2 regions of the Rhodococcus sp. NPDC003318 genome follow, and region 1 is predicted to be linked to the other one. Evidence: riboswitches for the same ligand, from Rfam matches in the RefSeq annotation. Region 1 holds a riboswitch; the other holds the start of a gene.
The links. A riboswitch is a leader RNA that binds a small molecule or an ion and turns the genes downstream of it on or off. The one in region 1 is predicted to bind cyclic di-AMP.
Positions count from the first base shown of each region.

Region 2: it holds a riboswitch for cyclic di-AMP, as region 1 does, so the genes downstream of both, ACFYVR_RS07220 (transglycosylase family protein) here and ACFYVR_RS17880 (NlpC/P60 family protein) in region 1, are expected to answer to the same signal.

Region 1 is NZ_JBIAOU010000011.1:53,690-61,467, reverse strand. It holds gene ACFYVR_RS17895 (glycosyltransferase family 4 protein) at 1-1,104, opposite strand, end outside; gene ACFYVR_RS17890 (hypothetical protein) at 1,162-2,427, opposite strand; gene ACFYVR_RS17885 (NlpC/P60 family protein) at 2,514-3,557, opposite strand; gene ACFYVR_RS17880 (NlpC/P60 family protein) at 3,781-4,344, opposite strand; cyclic di-AMP (ydaO/yuaA leader) riboswitch at 4,358-4,522, opposite strand; gene ACFYVR_RS17875 (DEDD exonuclease domain-containing protein) at 5,050-6,792, shown strand; gene ACFYVR_RS17870 (Lrp/AsnC family transcriptional regulator) at 6,789-7,064, shown strand; gene trpD (anthranilate phosphoribosyltransferase) at 7,134-7,778, opposite strand, start outside.
Region 2 is NZ_JBIAOU010000002.1:423,421-431,198, forward strand. It holds gene ACFYVR_RS07205 (ABC transporter ATP-binding protein) at 1-2,040, shown strand, start outside; gene ACFYVR_RS07210 (helicase-associated domain-containing protein) at 2,045-4,327, opposite strand; gene ACFYVR_RS07215 (hypothetical protein) at 4,451-4,645, shown strand; gene ACFYVR_RS07220 (transglycosylase family protein) at 4,736-5,359, opposite strand; cyclic di-AMP (ydaO/yuaA leader) riboswitch at 5,363-5,567, opposite strand; gene ACFYVR_RS07225 (YccF domain-containing protein) at 5,942-6,364, opposite strand; gene ACFYVR_RS07230 (hypothetical protein) at 6,361-6,621, opposite strand; gene ACFYVR_RS07235 (cold-shock protein) at 6,758-7,171, shown strand; gene ACFYVR_RS07240 (DUF2771 family protein) at 7,264-7,778, opposite strand, start outside.

The DNA.
Region 1 (7,778 bases):
GGCGGCCAGGGTCTCCCAGCGCCACTGCTCGACCACCCAGCGACGTCCGGCCGCCCCCATCGCCGCCGCCCGGTCCCGGTCCTCGAGCACCGAGACCACGGCGTCGGCCACGGCGGTCACCGACCGGCCGCGCACCACGTGCCCGGTCTCGCCCTCCCGCACCGTCTCCGGTGCCCCGCCGGAGTCGCCGGCGATCACCGGCACCCCGGTCGCCGACGCCTCCAGGAACACGATCCCCAGGCCCTCGACGTCCAGTCCGGCGCCGCGCGTGCGGCACGGCATCGCGAACACGTCGGCGATCGTGTGGTGGGCGGCCAGTTCCGCGGCGGGCACGCCGCCGGTGAACACGACATGGTCCTCGACCCCGACCGACCGCACCAGCCGGCGCAGCGACTCCTCGTACGGTCCGCCGCCGACGATCACCAGCACCGCGCCGTCGATCCGCTTCCGGATCCGCGGCAGCGCCCGGATCAGGACGTCCTGACCCTTGCGGGGCACCAGCCGGGACAGGCACAGGACAGTGGGCCGCTCCCCCAGCCCGTACCGCGCGCGCAGCTCGGCCCGCGCCGCCGGGTCGGGGCGGAAGATCTCGGCGTCGACACCGGGCGGCAGGTGTTCGAGTCCGGACCGGGGCCCGAACGCGGACGCGAACCGTCCGCGGGTGTACTTGCTGACGTAGGTGATCGCGTCGGTGGTGTCACCGATCCGGCGCAACGACCGGCGCGCGCCCGGCACCATCGACCAGCCGACCTCGTGGCCGTGCGTGCTCGCGACCACGTTCTGCGCGCCGGCGCGGCGCAGGTGCGGTGCCAGCAACGCGAGCGGCGCCGAGGCACCGAACCACACGCTCTCGCAGTCGTGGCTGCGGATCAGTTTCGCGGCGCGCCGCGCGACCAGTGGAGTCGGCACCATCAGCGTGGTCGGATGCCGGACCACCTCGAACGGCTGCGCGGCGTCGAACCTGGTGTGACTGTCGCCGCGCCACCGGGGCGCGTACACGACGAGCCGGTCCGCGGGCAACGCCGCGGTCAGGGACTGCAGGTAGGACTGGATGCCGCCGGGTCGCGGTGGAAAGTCGTTCGTCACCAACAGGGTTCGGCGCATGCGTCCACCGTAGGCGGTGCCCGCCCGCGTCGGTGTCGCAGGGTGGCGGGAAGGCCGTCAGGCGATCCGGTCCACGAACCACGCGCCCCACTGCCCGATCAGGTCGCGGGTCGACACCCCGAGCACGGATCGGACGCGCTCGTCGACGACGTCGGCGTCCACCGGCCCCGTGGACAGCTCCCGGTACAGGGCGCGCAGTCGGTCCTCCCCGAACCGGTCAGCGACGAAAGCGGCGACGCTCCACGCGGATTCGTACGCGGCGAGAGCGCGTTCGCCACCCGCCGCGAAGTCGGCGTCGGACGGCAACCGCACCGGAGGGCCGTGGAGGTCCACCGCCGCCGACACCGTCGGGGCGACGGACCGGACGTCCTCCCCGGAACCCCGGTGCCCGACGTAGTCGGCGAACCCCTCGAGCATCCACATCGGTGACCCGTCCGTCGTCGTCGCCCGGGTGGCGACGTGGGTGAGTTCGTGGCGCAGGACCGCCCGGCGGGACGCCTCGGTGAGCCGCTCACCGGCACTGGGGCTGAACACGATCCGCTGGCCGGTGACGGTCCCCGAGCCGGGCGTGACCGCGTCGGAGACGGCGACCGCGGCGATGTCCGATCCGCTGTGCTGGCCGCCGACCTGTTCGGTGAACTCGTCCTGGTCGGCGGTGACGATCACCACCGCGCGCCGTGACCAGTCGTCTCCCCACACCTCGCTCACCGTGGGGACGGCGGTGGCGAGTTCGGTGGCGATGGCCTCGATCCACTGCTGCTGCCCGGGATGGCCGAGCACCACCGAGGCCGTCTCACCCGTCCTCACGGACCGTGCCACGACCGGACCGAAATCCCAGGGGCCACGCCATGTTCGACGGTCGTACTCCGGCAGCGGACGATCGGAGACCAGGGTCCACGTGTCGCCGCGGCGTGCGACCACCAGTGACACCGGCTTGCGCGTGGACCCCTGGTCGGCACCCGCGATCGCGTAGCGCAGGTAGACCTGCGGCGCCCACACGTCGGTCGCCTGCAGCTGCTCCGCCAGGTCGCTGGGCACCGGTGTCTCGGGGCCGGTGCCGATCTCGTAGCCCCAGTCGGACAGTGGGACACCACCGAGGTTGGCCGCGCGCCGGATCTCGGACGGCAGGAATTCCGGCATCGCGGCGGGGTCGAACAGCGCCGCGAGCGCCGCCTGGTCACCGGCCCGGGTCGCCGCCGCCCACCGGTCGAGCAGGTCCTGGACACCGGCACGACGCGCCTGCTCGAACGGATTCGCCTCGGCTGCCGGCGGAGCCGTCGTGGCCGGCTCGGCCTGCTGCACCACGAGCGCCGCCCCCGCCACCACGACCAGCAGACCACCGAGGGCAGCCGCCTCCCACGCCCGGATCCTGCGGCGCGGCGACCGCGTCGCGTCCCCCCGCTCGATGATCAGTACCGGCGAGCGCCGTAGAACGGGTACGCGTCCAGCGGTGCCACCTTCACCGGGACGCCGAAGGTCGAGGCGTGCACGATGTTCCCGTTGCCGGCGTACATGCCCACGTGCGAGGCATCCGAGTAGAAGATGACGAGGTCGCCGGGCTGCAGGTCCTCTTTGCGCACCGGGGTCCCGCCCGCGGCCTGCGCCTGACTCGACCGCGGTAGCTCCTTGCCGATCTGCCGGTACGCCCACACCATCAGCCCGGAGCAGTCGTAGCCGTCGGGGCCGGTGGCACCCCACACGTACGGCTTGCCGACCTGGGTCAGCGCCGCCTGCAGTGCGCTCGCGTTGGAGCCGGGCACCAGCCCCTGCAGCACGATCGCCGGGTCGTACCCGGCCGGGAACACGGAGCCGGCGAGTGTTGCCTTCTCGGCGCTGGTCAGCGCGGCGAACGCCTGGGTGACGTCCGCGATCTGCGACTGCAGGTCGCTCTGCGTGCGTTGGAGGTCGTCACTGATCGAGCGGGCGTGCTCGGTGGCGGTGCGGGCTTCGTCGGCCGACGTGCGGGACGCCTCCTCGGCGGCGGCCGCATCGTCGCTGGCCGCCTTGTACTTCGCGACCTGGGCGGCGGTGTCCGCGGAGAGCACGCTGAGCGTCGACATCTGGTCGAGCAGCTGCTGGGGCGAATCGGACACCATCACCGCGAACAGTCGGTTCACGCGGCCGCCCTGATAGTTGGCGGCGGTCAGCCGGTCCACGGCGGGCTGGAACTGCGCCATCGCGGCGCGGGCGTCGTCGAGCAGGCGCAGATCGGCGTCGTGGCGCTGTTCGGCGTCGCGCTGCACGCCGAGCTTGGAATCGAGGTCGATCTGCGCGTTGTGCATCGCCTCGGTGGTCTGCTCCGACCGTCGGGACAGGTCCGTGAGCCTCTCGAGCGCCGCGGTCGGATTGTCGATCGCGGGATCCGCCACTGCCGGGCCGGTGCCGGCACCGACGAGTGCGAGGGTGAGCACGCCGGCGGCGACCGCGGTGGACCGTTTCCTCAGTGACGCCACGAACCGGGTGCTCCTGTTCTTCCGCTCGAAAAGGTCTCAGCCAGGTTACGGAACGGCATACAGCGGTGTCCACCCGGCGAATCACATGGACGCAACTCACGCTGGTCACGGGCGGGAACACGACAGGGCCCGCCGATCCACACGGATCGACGGGCCCGTCGAAGTTCGGCCACCGGGCCGTTCGTCGACGCCGCGCCCCTTCCCCGGCCCGCGGCGCCGTACGTCAGTAGCGGCGTGCGCCGTCCGCCGGCATCGACGACAGCGGAGCGCGCTTGACCGGGGTACCGGAGGTCGCGGCGTGGATGACCTCACCGTTGCCGGCGTAGATGGCGGAGTGGGAGCCACCGTAGAAGGACACGACGTCACCGGGCTGCAGCGCATTGAGCGAGACCGGGGTACCGGCCGCGGCCTGGTCGTAGCTGGTGCGCGGAATGCTGATGCCGACCTGCTTGAACGCCCACTGCACCAGACCGGAGCAGTCGAAGGCGTCCGGGCCGGTCGCACCCCACACGTAGGGGGCACCGATCTTGCTGGCAGCGGCGTCGACGGCCTTCTGACCAGCGGTGACAATCGGAGCGATGGCAGCGGGAGCGCCCGGGATCTCGGGGAGCTGCGGGAGACCGGGGATCTCGATGGTCTGCGCCGGGACGCCCGGGATGTCGAAGGTGCCGACGCCGGGAACCGTGACGGGCTCGGCGAGGGCGGGAGCCGCGGTGGCCGTGATCGCGCCGACGGTCAGGATGCCGGCGACGGCGACGCGTCGCGCCTTGGTGCTCAGTGTTGCCACGAGAAGGAGGTGCCTTTCTTCCGTTCGTCCGCCGACCGAGTTAGCTGACGGGTTCGGGCTGGGAAGATCAGCCCTACCCGTCGGCACGCGGTCTGCGCTCCGGCGGGATTCACCCCAATGGAAACCTGGGTTCCCGGCACGATTCCCTTGCGGGAGTTCGATTAGGCGGTACCTGGCGATGCCGCACCGGTGTGGTGCGACGAGACTCCGCTAGGTCTCGAGAAGATTACGAAAGCACCACGCCGCTGTCGACCCCGACGACCCGGAAAGTCGGGCCAACCGAGCAATTCGGGCATCCGTTTCGCGTCAGCGGACGGCTTGGTCACGAACCGATAACGACCGCCTGGTCTGCGTGGGTCGGACCACGGGGACCTGCCTCGGTCGCGGCACCGTTCCGGCGTCCGCAGGTGCCACGAGGACCACCCGTTCCTCCTGCTCAATACTCATTCGGCCGGGAACACCGGACCGGACGGTCTCCACCCGGGAATCGGCCTCGGGGCAGCCGAGCAGCACGGTCACCACACAGTCGACGCAGGCGATGTCGCGAACCGCGCATTCGCTGCAATCCACAATCATTGTGACCCTCGTCTCATTCGTGGTCGCCGGGCGTTTCGAGAGGCCGACACGAGCCGAAAGTAGCGACACCCCCCGACAGGAACCGTTGAGCGACACGACCTGTCGGTGCCGCCCCCTAGCCTCGGGGGCGTGAGTTCCCGTGACACCACCGCACGCCAGCTGACGTTCGACGAGCTGGACACCCCGTTACGGGACACGACATTCGTCGTCGTCGACCTCGAGACCACCGGCAGCAACTCCGGGGAGGACGCCATCACCGAGATCGGGGCAGTGAAGGTACGCGGCGGGGAGGTGATCGGAGAACTGGCCACCCTCGTCGATCCGGGGCGAACACTGTCCCCGTTCATCGTGCAGCTGACCGGCATCACCTCGGCGATGCTCGTCGGCGCGCCCCGGATCGAACAGGTACTGCCGACCTTTCTCGAGTTCTCCCGCGGCGCCGTCCTGGTCGCGCACAACGCCCGCTTCGACGTCGGATTCCTGCGGGCGGCGGCCACCCGCCTCGATCTGGCGTGGCCGCCGTTCCAGGTGCTGTGCACGGTGAAGCTGGCCCGCCGGGTGCTCTCCCGCGAGGAGGCACCGTCGGTGAAACTCTCGGCGCTGGCGGACCTGTTCCGGGTCACCACCCGGCCGACGCACCGGGCACTCGACGACGCCCGCGCCACCGTCGACGTCCTGCACGCTCTGATCGAGCGCGTCGGCAACCTCGGCGTGCACAGCTATCCCGAACTCGTCGACTACCTGCCGAACGTGTCTGCCGCGCAGCGCGGCAAGCGGGGCCTGGCCGCACACCTGCCCCGCACACCCGGCGTCTACCTGTTCCGCGGGCCGTCGGACGAGGTCCTCTACGTCGGGACCGCGGTCAACCTCCAGCGCCGGGTGCGCGGCTACTTCACCGGATCGGAGACCCGCGCGCGGATGAAGGAGATGGTGGCACTCGCGACCCGGGTGGACCACGTCGAGTGCGCGCACGGCCTCGAGGCCGCCGTACGCGAACTGCGCATGCTCGCCGCGTACGCCCCTCCGTACAACCGGAGGTCGAAGTTTCCGAAGCGGGCGTGGTGGATCACACTGACCGACGAGCCGTTCCCCCGGCTCTCCGTCACCCGCCGCGCCGGCCCCGACAGCCTCGGGCCGTTCACGAATCGGACCGACGCCGCCGACACCGCCGCGACGATCGCCGACGTGAGCCGAATCCGTACCTGCACCAAGAAGATTCGCCGCGACCAGGTGCACGGGCCGGACTGCCCGGACAGCGCGGTCGGCGGCTGCCCGGCGGGCAGTACCCCCCAGACGCCCGACGCCTACCGTCCCGCTGTGGACACCGTCCGCGCGCTGATCCGCGGGGACGACGCCGCCCCGCTGCACCGGCTGCGGGCCCGCATCGAGGACCTCGCGGCCGCGGAACTGTTCGAGAGCGCTGCGCGGCTGCGGGACCGCACGGCCGCGCTCGGCACCGCACTGCGCCGCTGCCAACGGCTCGCGGCCGTCGCCGCCATCGACGAACTGGTCGCCGCCCGACCCCGCGACGGCGGCGGGTGGGAGTTCGCCGTCGTCCGGTGCGGACGACTGGCGTCCTCCGGTGTCGCACCTCGCGGAGTGGCACCGATGCCCGTCGTCGAGGCATTGACACTGTCCGCGGAGACCGTCCTACCGGACCCCTCGCCCCTGCGCGGCGCGACCGCGGGCGAGGTCGGGCTGGTGGCGAGTTGGCTCGACGGGCCCGGCGTCCGGATCGTGCGCGCCACCGACGGGTACCGCGAGCCCGCACACGGCGCGGGTTCGTGGCAGCAGTGGTGCGCGCTGGCGCGGGGCGCCGGCGCCTACGCTGAGAGACCGAGCCACCCCCGAGATCCACAAGGAGCGAGATGATCAACGCCATCGTCCTGATCGACGCCGAGGCGAACCGGATTCCCGAGACCGCCCAGGCCGTCGCCGACATCGCCGGTGTCTCCGAGGTGTACTCGTGCGCGGGTGACGTCGACCTCATCGCGATCGTCAAGGTCCGCGACCACGAGCGGATCGCCGAAGTGGTGACCGGCGCGATCAACAAGGTGGAGGGGGTCGTGCGGACCACCACGCACATCGCGTTCCGGTCCTACGCGAGCGCCGACGTCGAGGCGGCGTTCTCCATCGGCGAGTGACCGCGGTGCAGAACCCCGGCTCGGATCTCCCGAGCCGGGGTTCTGCGCGTCATGTCGGCGTCGGGCGGGTCAGCCCGCGAGGCGGGTGCTGACCTCGACCCAGCGATCCAGGAGAGCTGCGGCCGCCCCGCTGTCGATCGCCTCGACGGCCCGCGCCATTCCCGCCTGCAACGCCTCACCGAGCGAACCGTTCAACCCGCCGTGAGCCGCGATCGCGCCCGCCGCGTTCAGGATCACCGCGTCGTGCACGGCGCCCCGCTCACCGCCCAGGACGGTCCGCGCGATCGCCGCGTTCACCTCCGCGTCACCACCGCGGAGCGCGTCGAGCGGCACTCGCTCGATGCCGAGTTCGGTGGGGTCGATGCGGTCCTCCCGCACCGTGCCACCCTCGACCACGAACGCGGAGCTCGTCGTCGACGTGGTGATCTCGTCGAGCCCGTCGTCACCGCGCACGACCAGAGCGGTCGCGCCCCGGCCGGCGAGGACCCCCGCAACGACCGGCTGCAGGTCCGCGAACGCACACCCGATCAGGCCGGCTCGCGGCCGGGCCGGGTTGGTCAGCGGACCGAGCACGTTGAAGACGGTCGGAATCCCGATCTCCTTGCGCGGCGCACCGGTGAACCGGAACGCGGGATGGAAGGTGGGCGCGAAGCAGAATCCGATACCGACCTCACGGACGCATTCCGCCACGGCCGCCGGGTCCAGGCCGATGCG
Region 2 (7,778 bases), on a different contig from region 1:
GGTCTCGTTCCCGAAAGCCACCGGGACACCGAGGAACTCGCCGACGGTGCCGAGGTCGCGGAGGTCGCCGCGGAGTTGTGGCGGCGGGAGGACGGGGTCGCGGAGTCGGCCGGCCTCGACGCGCGGGCTGCGACGGCTTTCGCGACCGCGGCGGCCGGCTCGGGCGGCATCGTCCGCGGCGGTGCGGGTGGTGGGCTGCTGTCCGCGGCACCGCCCAGCGCCGAGGTGCTCGCCCGCATCGAGGGCCTCCCCGCGCTGACCGGCGAACCCGAGGTTCCGCGCGCGGACACCCGTGCCGCGGACCCGGAATTCGGCCTGCGCCGACTGATCCGGCCCCTGCGCGGACCGCTCGCGCTGGGCCTGCTCCTGGTGGGGCTGGACGCACTCGCCCAGATCGCGGTGCCGGTGCTCGTGCGGACCGGGGTCGATCGGGGAGTCCTCTCGGGGGTCCACGCCGCGCTGCTGCTCGCCGCGCTGGCGACGCTGCTGGTGGTGCTGGCGGACTGGGCGGTGAACGTCGCGCAGATCCGGGTCACCGGACGCACCGGCGAACGTCTCCTGTACACGTTGCGGGTCAAGACGTTCGCGCAACTGCAGCGACTCGGACTGCAGTACTACGAACGCGAACTCGGTGGCCGGATCATGACCCGCATGACGACCGACGTCGACAGCCTGTCGAACTTCCTGCAGACCGGGCTCGCCACGGCCGTCGTCAGCGTGTTCACCATGGGCGGGGTGCTGGTCACCCTGCTGCTGATCGACGCGCGGCTCGCGCTGGCGCTGGTGGTGCTGGTGCCGGTCCTGGTGATCTCCACGGTGGTCTTCCGGCGCAAGTCGGTGCCCGCGTACGCGGATGCCCGCGACCGGGTCGGCATCGTCAACGCCACCCTGCAGGAGAACGTCACCAACATTCGGGTCACCCAGGCGTTCCGCCGGGAGGACCGCAACGCACTCCAATTCGCCCGGCGGGCATGGGCGTTCCGCGACTCGCGGCTGCGGGCGCAGCGCTACATGGCGGTGTACTTCCCGTTCGTCGAGTTCCTGTCCGTCGTGGCGACCGGGCTGGTGCTCGGTGTGGGCGCCGCCCGGATCTCGGCGGGCACCCTCACCGTCGGGACGCTGATCGCCTTCGTGCTCTACGTGGAACTGTTCTTCGCCCCGGTCCAGCAGCTCTCGCAGGTGTTCGACGGGTATCAGCAGGCCGTCATCGGGCTCGGCCGCCTGCGCGACCTGATGCGCACACCGACCACCACACCCCACGCCGACGACCCGGTGGTCGTCGAACAGCTCAGTGGTGCAGTCGAATTCGACGACGTCCACTTCTCCTACGCGTCCGGCGCCGGGGAGGCGCTGCGCGGGGTGGCGCTGCGGATCGAACCGGGGGAGACCGTCGCCCTGGTGGGGCAGACCGGTGCCGGGAAGTCGACCGTGCTCAAACTGCTCGCGCGGTTCTACGACGCGACCTCCGGCGCGGTCCGCGTGGACGGCCACGACACCAGGGACCTCGACCTCGCCGCGTTCCGGCAGCGGCTCGGGGTGGTGCCACAGGAACCGCACCTGTTCGGCGCCACCGTCCGCGACGCGATCGCCTACGGACGGCCGGGAGCCGCCGACGCCGAGGTTGAGGCGGCGGCCCGCGCCGTCGGCGCCCACGCCATGATCGCGGCGCTGCCGCGCGGGTACCTGCAGCCGATCGGAGAACACGGCCGCAACCTGTCCGCCGGGCAGCGTCAGCTGCTCGCCCTCGCCCGGGCGGAACTCGTCGACCCCGACCTGCTGCTGCTCGACGAGGCCACCGCGTCCCTCGACCTCGCCACCGAGGAGCGGGTGCGGGTGGCGACCGCGAAACTCACCCGGCGCCGCACCACGCTCGTGGTCGCGCACCGGTTGACCACGGCGGCGCAGGCCGACCGGGTGGTGGTCCTCGACCGCGGCCGGGTCGCCGAGGTCGGCACCCACGACGAGCTCCTGCGGCGCGGCGGCGCGTACCGCGAGCTGTGGGACGCCTACGCGCCGTCGGTGCCCCTGAGCGTCCCGTGACGACTCAGTCGACGAGGGACACCGACGTCACCCGGTGCAGCGTGAAGCGCCGGATCGCGCCGTCCACGGGGTCGAACGCGTCGAGCTGACCGCCCCCCACACTGACCGGGTCGACGATCCGTTCCGACGCGATGCCCTGCGGGTCGACGTAACCGATCCGAACGCTGCGCTTGACCTTGACCGCGAGTTGCAGCAGCGCCATCGTCGCGGCGCTGCCCGCGCGGGTGCCGTCCGAACGGACCCCGCTCCCGCGCGGGGTCGACGCCGCGCGCTCCCCGGCCCGCAGCTGCCGGACGAGCTGGTCGAGTTGGTCCGCGGTCGGGGGAGCGGGCAGCCGGCGGGTGCCCCGCTCGCGGCGTCGGGGGACCCGTGCGCCGTGCGGGCGCAGGTCGACGATCGCGCCCGACGAGTCCTCGCCCGCCGGCGCGAACCCGGCACCGCGCAGCAGTTCGAGCACGTCGCCGAGCGGGGCCTGCGAGACCGCCACCGTCGGCGCCAGCGCCCGCAGCGCCAGCGACTCCGCGACCGGCGACGACAGCACCTCCGCGAGCATCGCCGGATCGTCGCACCGGACGAACGACTGCGCGATCCCCGCCCGCAGCCGGCCGTGGCGGCGGGCGACGTCGTCGATCAGGTACGTCAACGCCTGCGGCACCGGCGTCTTCGAGTGCGTCTCGAACAGGGCGTGCAGTTCGGTCGCGGTGCGTCCGGCGTCGAGGGCGCGCCGCACGCTCGCCTCGCCGACCCGGTACACCGTCGCCGCACCCGCGGACTCGACGTCCGCGACCAGCGTCAACCGGGCCAGCAGGTCGGGCACCAGCGGTCCGGGCGCCACCACCGTCAGGTCCGCCTGCACGAGGACGTAGTCGATCGGCGTCGGCAGGGCCGCGACCATCTCGGCGAGCACCGACTCCGGCGGCGCGCCGTGCAGCATGCTGCGGCCCGGCGAGGACAGCGCGCCCCGGCCGATCAGCCCGACCGCGGTGGCCTCGGACAGGGTGTGCTCGATCGCGGACGCCCCGAGCCGCGCCGACCAGCGCGGCCGCCGCCAGGCGACGATCGCGGCCACCTCGGCCGCGGCCGCACCGACGCCGGAACCGAGTTCGGCGACGACGTCGAGGACGAACCGACGGTCCCGCGGCGCGCCCGACGCCCGCACCTCTTCCGACAGCGCCGCGATCGGTTTGTCGTTGGGGTCGCGCAGCCCGACGACCCACGGGCGCCGGGCCAGGTCGAGCCAAGTCTGGGCGAGCAGCTGCCAGCGGTGGGCCGGTGCGCTGTCGCGCCACGCGTCCGCGGCCGAGGTCGGCGCCCAGTAGTCGTCGCCGGTGTCCGCGGCGGGCAACGGGTCGGGAAGGCCGCTCGAGATCAGCCCCGCGGCCGCCAGGAGTTCGGCGAGCAGGCTGATCCGTGCCTCGTCGACGCCGGTGACCTTCGCGAGCCTGCGCGCCTCACGGACGCCGAGGCCGCCCGCCTTGAGCGCCGGCGCGGGGTGGTCGCCGAGGGCACCGAGCAGGATCTCGCAGTGCCGGAGCAGTTCGAGTGCCTCACCCGCGGCCGCCGCGTTGACGTCGCCGATCTTGTGCTTGCGGCCGGCGACGGGCGGCGGCGTCAGCGTGCGGGGATCGGTGACGGTCTCGCCGCGCAGGACCTGACCGACCTGATACGGAAGTTCGACCGTCTGCTCGTCGATCCAGGCCAGCAGGCCCGCCGCCAGGAGCCGTTGCACCGGGCGATCCGCCGGGGTGCCGGGGGCGGCGTCCCGGGTGCGGCCGATCGGCGAGCTGGTCGCGAGGGTGTCGATCAGGCGGCGCTCCGCCTCGGTGAGCTCGGCGAGCGCCGCGCTGATCTGGTCGGCGGTCAGCGGGGTGACGGACTGGTCGACCCGCCAGCCGACCGCCTCCCGGGCCGAGGGCACCACCCGCAGCACCTTCGTGCCCCACACCAGGGCCCGGTCGCGCAACGCCGTCAGGGCCCGGTCCACGGCCCTGACCGGCGCGCGCCCCGCGACCGCGTCCGCGAGCTGCTCGCGCCGTACCCCCGCCTCGGCGGCGCCCTCCCGCGCGAGCAGACCGATGAGCGTGAGTTCGAGCACGCTCAGGTCGTCCGCGGCCCGCAGCACCGACGCGCGCTGCTCCGCCCGGGTGGCCAGCACCGACAGGTTCGCCGGCGGCGGCACCGCGAGATCCGGGCGCAACCGCAGCAGTTCGGCCAGCTCATCGTCGCTGCGGGCACCGAGCCAGGTCGCGAGGCTGTCGGTCGCGGGGGCGGGGTCCGTGTCGGTCATCGCCTATCAGAGTAGGGCGTACGTCCCGAACCGGGATTCGCCGGACACTGTCGGTGGCGCGACCGGGTGCCTTCTCCCACACCTGGGCTGTACCGCGTACGGACTCGGTGTCAAAATGGCCTCGTGGCTAACAAAACGAACAAGAACAACTACGTTGATCCGGGCTGGCCGTCGCACCTCGAGGAAGGTGACCACGCGGTCACCGAACTCTCGTCCGCCCGTTCCGGTGGACTCTCCCCGTTCGGCGAGGAGACCGAGTTCCCGCGTCCGGTGGAGGAACTGCCCTACACCCATCCGGTTACCGTCATCAACCGGTGACGACCCGGACCGAGCGCAGAAAGGCCCCGCAACCGAATCGGTGCGGGGCCTTTCTCGTGCCGAGGGGTCGGCGTTGCGCGAGCCGGACCGTCAGCCCTGCGCGAGCAGGGGCGCGTAGGTCTTGAGGAACTCGATGACCTGCGGGTTGAGCTTGGCCTGCGCGTAGAGGGCCTCGATCTGCGGATCGACGGCGATGCCCTGCGCCTTGACGGCCTCGAGGGTGCTGTCCAGGGACTCGAGCACGTCGGCGGTGCCGTCGACGGTCGGGATGCTGGTGACGGCCGGGGTCTCGGCCGGGGCGGGCGCCTCGGGCTCGGCGACCGGCGCGGTCCGCGGGGTCGGGCCGCTGGTCAGGCCGAGCTTCGCCGAGCAGGACGGCCACGCGCCCCAGCCCTGCGACGCGAGGACCTTCTCGGCGACCGCGATCTGCTGCTCACGGGTGGCCTGGTTGGCGGTGGCGGCGTACTGCCCGCCGCCGTGCGCGGTCCACGTGCTGGGGGAGAATTGCAGGCCGCCCTGGTAGCCGTTGCCGGTGTTGATCGACCAGTTGCCGCCGGCCTCACACTGAGCGAGCCGGTCCCAGTCGGAGTCGGGGGCCGCGTTGGCGGGGGCCGCGAAGGCCGCACCCGCCGCGCTGAACACCGCGGTGGTCACGACGACCTTCGCAGCGGTCTTGCGCGTGTTCGTGGGCTTGCGATGGCGTCCAGCGCTCATGGAGGTTCCTCTCCGCACGCGCCTGCGAGGTCAGCTGTCGGGTTCGGGCTGAGAGGTCGCCCGGCCGTGATCGCTCCGTGATGGGCGCGAAAAACGGCTTCACCCCAAGGAAGGCCGTGTGCTCGCCTTCCGGTGTCCACCGGGGACGTGGGTCCCCCGTCCTCGTCCCTGGGTTCTCCTGTGGGAATCCGTTCCGCGGGACAAGGTTTGGCGCGGCGGTCCGGACTGGCCGGAACTCCGACCGGGTTCGACCGTACGTGCCCGACCGCGGTGAGTCACCTCCAACCGAGATCGCGTGTTTTTCGGCGTGTTGATCGAAATTTGGCGCGTTTCCGCAGGTCAAAGCGACTGTGTCCGGCCGAGACCGGGCCGTGATGCAACCGTTACGTGAGGCAGATCACAAGCCTTGGTGGGCGCGACCTGGGGGATGCGGCGGGTGCGGTCGGGGGCGCGGACACCGGGCCGCGCGAGGTCCCCGCCGGCGGTCACGCGGCGGCGGTGGCAGGGCGAGCGCGCCGGAGCGGAGGGGAGGGGCCGACCGCCCCGCATCCGTGATGCGCGGCGGGGTCGTCCGGGACTGCGTCAGGGATTGCCGGGTTGGTACGGGTACGGCGTCGACGGGTACGACGGCGTGGAGACGTCGACGATGTCCTTCCCGAGCGGCATCAAGGAGATCGGGATCATCTTCAGGTTCGCCAGGGCCAACGGGATACCGATGATGGTGATCGCCATCGCGATCGCGCTGATCAGGTGGCCGATGGCGAGCCAGATTCCGCACAGGATCAGCCAGATCACGTTTCCGATCAGCGACCCCACCCCCGACGTCGGCTTGTCGACCACGGTCTTGCCGAACGGCCACAGCGCGTAGACGCCGATCCGGAACGAGGCGATGCCGAACGGGATCGTGATGATCAGAATGCAGCAGATCACCCCGGCGACGAAGTAGCCGAGCGCGAGCCACAGGCCACCGAAGATCAGCCAGATGATGTTGAGGATCAGTCTCATGTTTGCCCATCTCTCCGGACGCGACGTCCGGCGCGCAGTGCGGACACGATGCCGAGCAGGAATCCGAGCGGGAAGGCGAGGGCCGTCAGGTACAGCGCGAGACCCGGGGTGTGCCCGGTCGCCGCGACGACGAAGATCGCGACGACGGCCGCGACGCCGATGACGAACAGGGCCAGGGAAATGCGGAACAGCAGTCCTCCGGACGCGGGCGCGGTGCCGTCGGAGGGGGTCTCGGTGCCGGGTGATTGAGGGGCCACATGCCCACCGTATCCCTCGCAAACCCGTGTGCCGGAGCAGGGCACGCAGGGGTAGAATGCGAGTCATCGCGTCCCACACACGGTGGGGCGCGTTCGTTTATGTGGTCGTAATCGACGTGGATGAGCAGGTGACGCAGTGCCTACCGGCAAGGTGAAGTGGTACGACGTTGACAAGGGCTTCGGATTCCTCTCGCAGGACGAGGGCGAAGACGTGTACGTCCGGTCGTCGGCGCTGCCCGCGGGAGTCGAGGGTCTCAAGGCCGGCCAGCGGGTGGAGTTCGGCATGGCCGCCGGACGCCGCGGACCGCAGGCGCTGAGCCTGAAGGTGCTCGACCCGGCACCGACGCTGCGGCAGAGCGGCGGCAGCCGCCGCGACGAGGGCACCCGCAAGCACACGCCCGACGAGCTTCACGGCATGGTCGAGGACATGATCACGCTGCTCGAGGCGAAGGTGCAGCCGGACCTGCGCAAGGGTCGGTACCCCGACCGCAAGACCGCGCAGCGTATCTCCGAGGTCGTCCGGGCGGTCGCCCGCGAACTCGACAGCTGACCACCCGCAGGCTGCGCACGACAAGCTGCACAGACAACTGGAGCCCCCGGTCGAATCGACCGGGGGCTCCAGTTGTCTGTGGGTGCGCTCGGCTACTCCGCGGACTGATCTGCGGACTGCTCGGCGGGCGCCCGCATGTCCTCGGGCAGCGTCTGGATCGCCCACACGGGAGCGAAGTCGCCGGACGACGGCTGCTGGATGATCACGCCGAGCAGCTGCTCGTTCTCGCGTGTGGGCACCGTCACCGAGTACGCGTCGCCCGCGGTGTAGTCCCGGTAGCCGTCGAACACCTCACCGGTGCGCGGATCGCCGAACTGGACGTTGAGCCGCCAGTCGCCCTCGGCGACCTCCTTCGGCAGCGAGAGCTGCAGCGGCGACCCGGCGGGCACCGCCAGGTTCGCGACCGTGAGGTCCGCGCAGCGCAGGCTCGCGTCGCAGAGGCCCGCCTCCACGTCGACGGTGTTGCCGTGCGCGAAGGCGGTGATGGTCGGCAGGGTCTCGGGGGCGTCGCGGACGAGCATCGTGACGACCGCGGCGAGTCCGCCGGCCGCCACCAGCACCACCACGACCACCGCTGCGAGGATCTTCTTCGTCCGGGCTTGCAAGG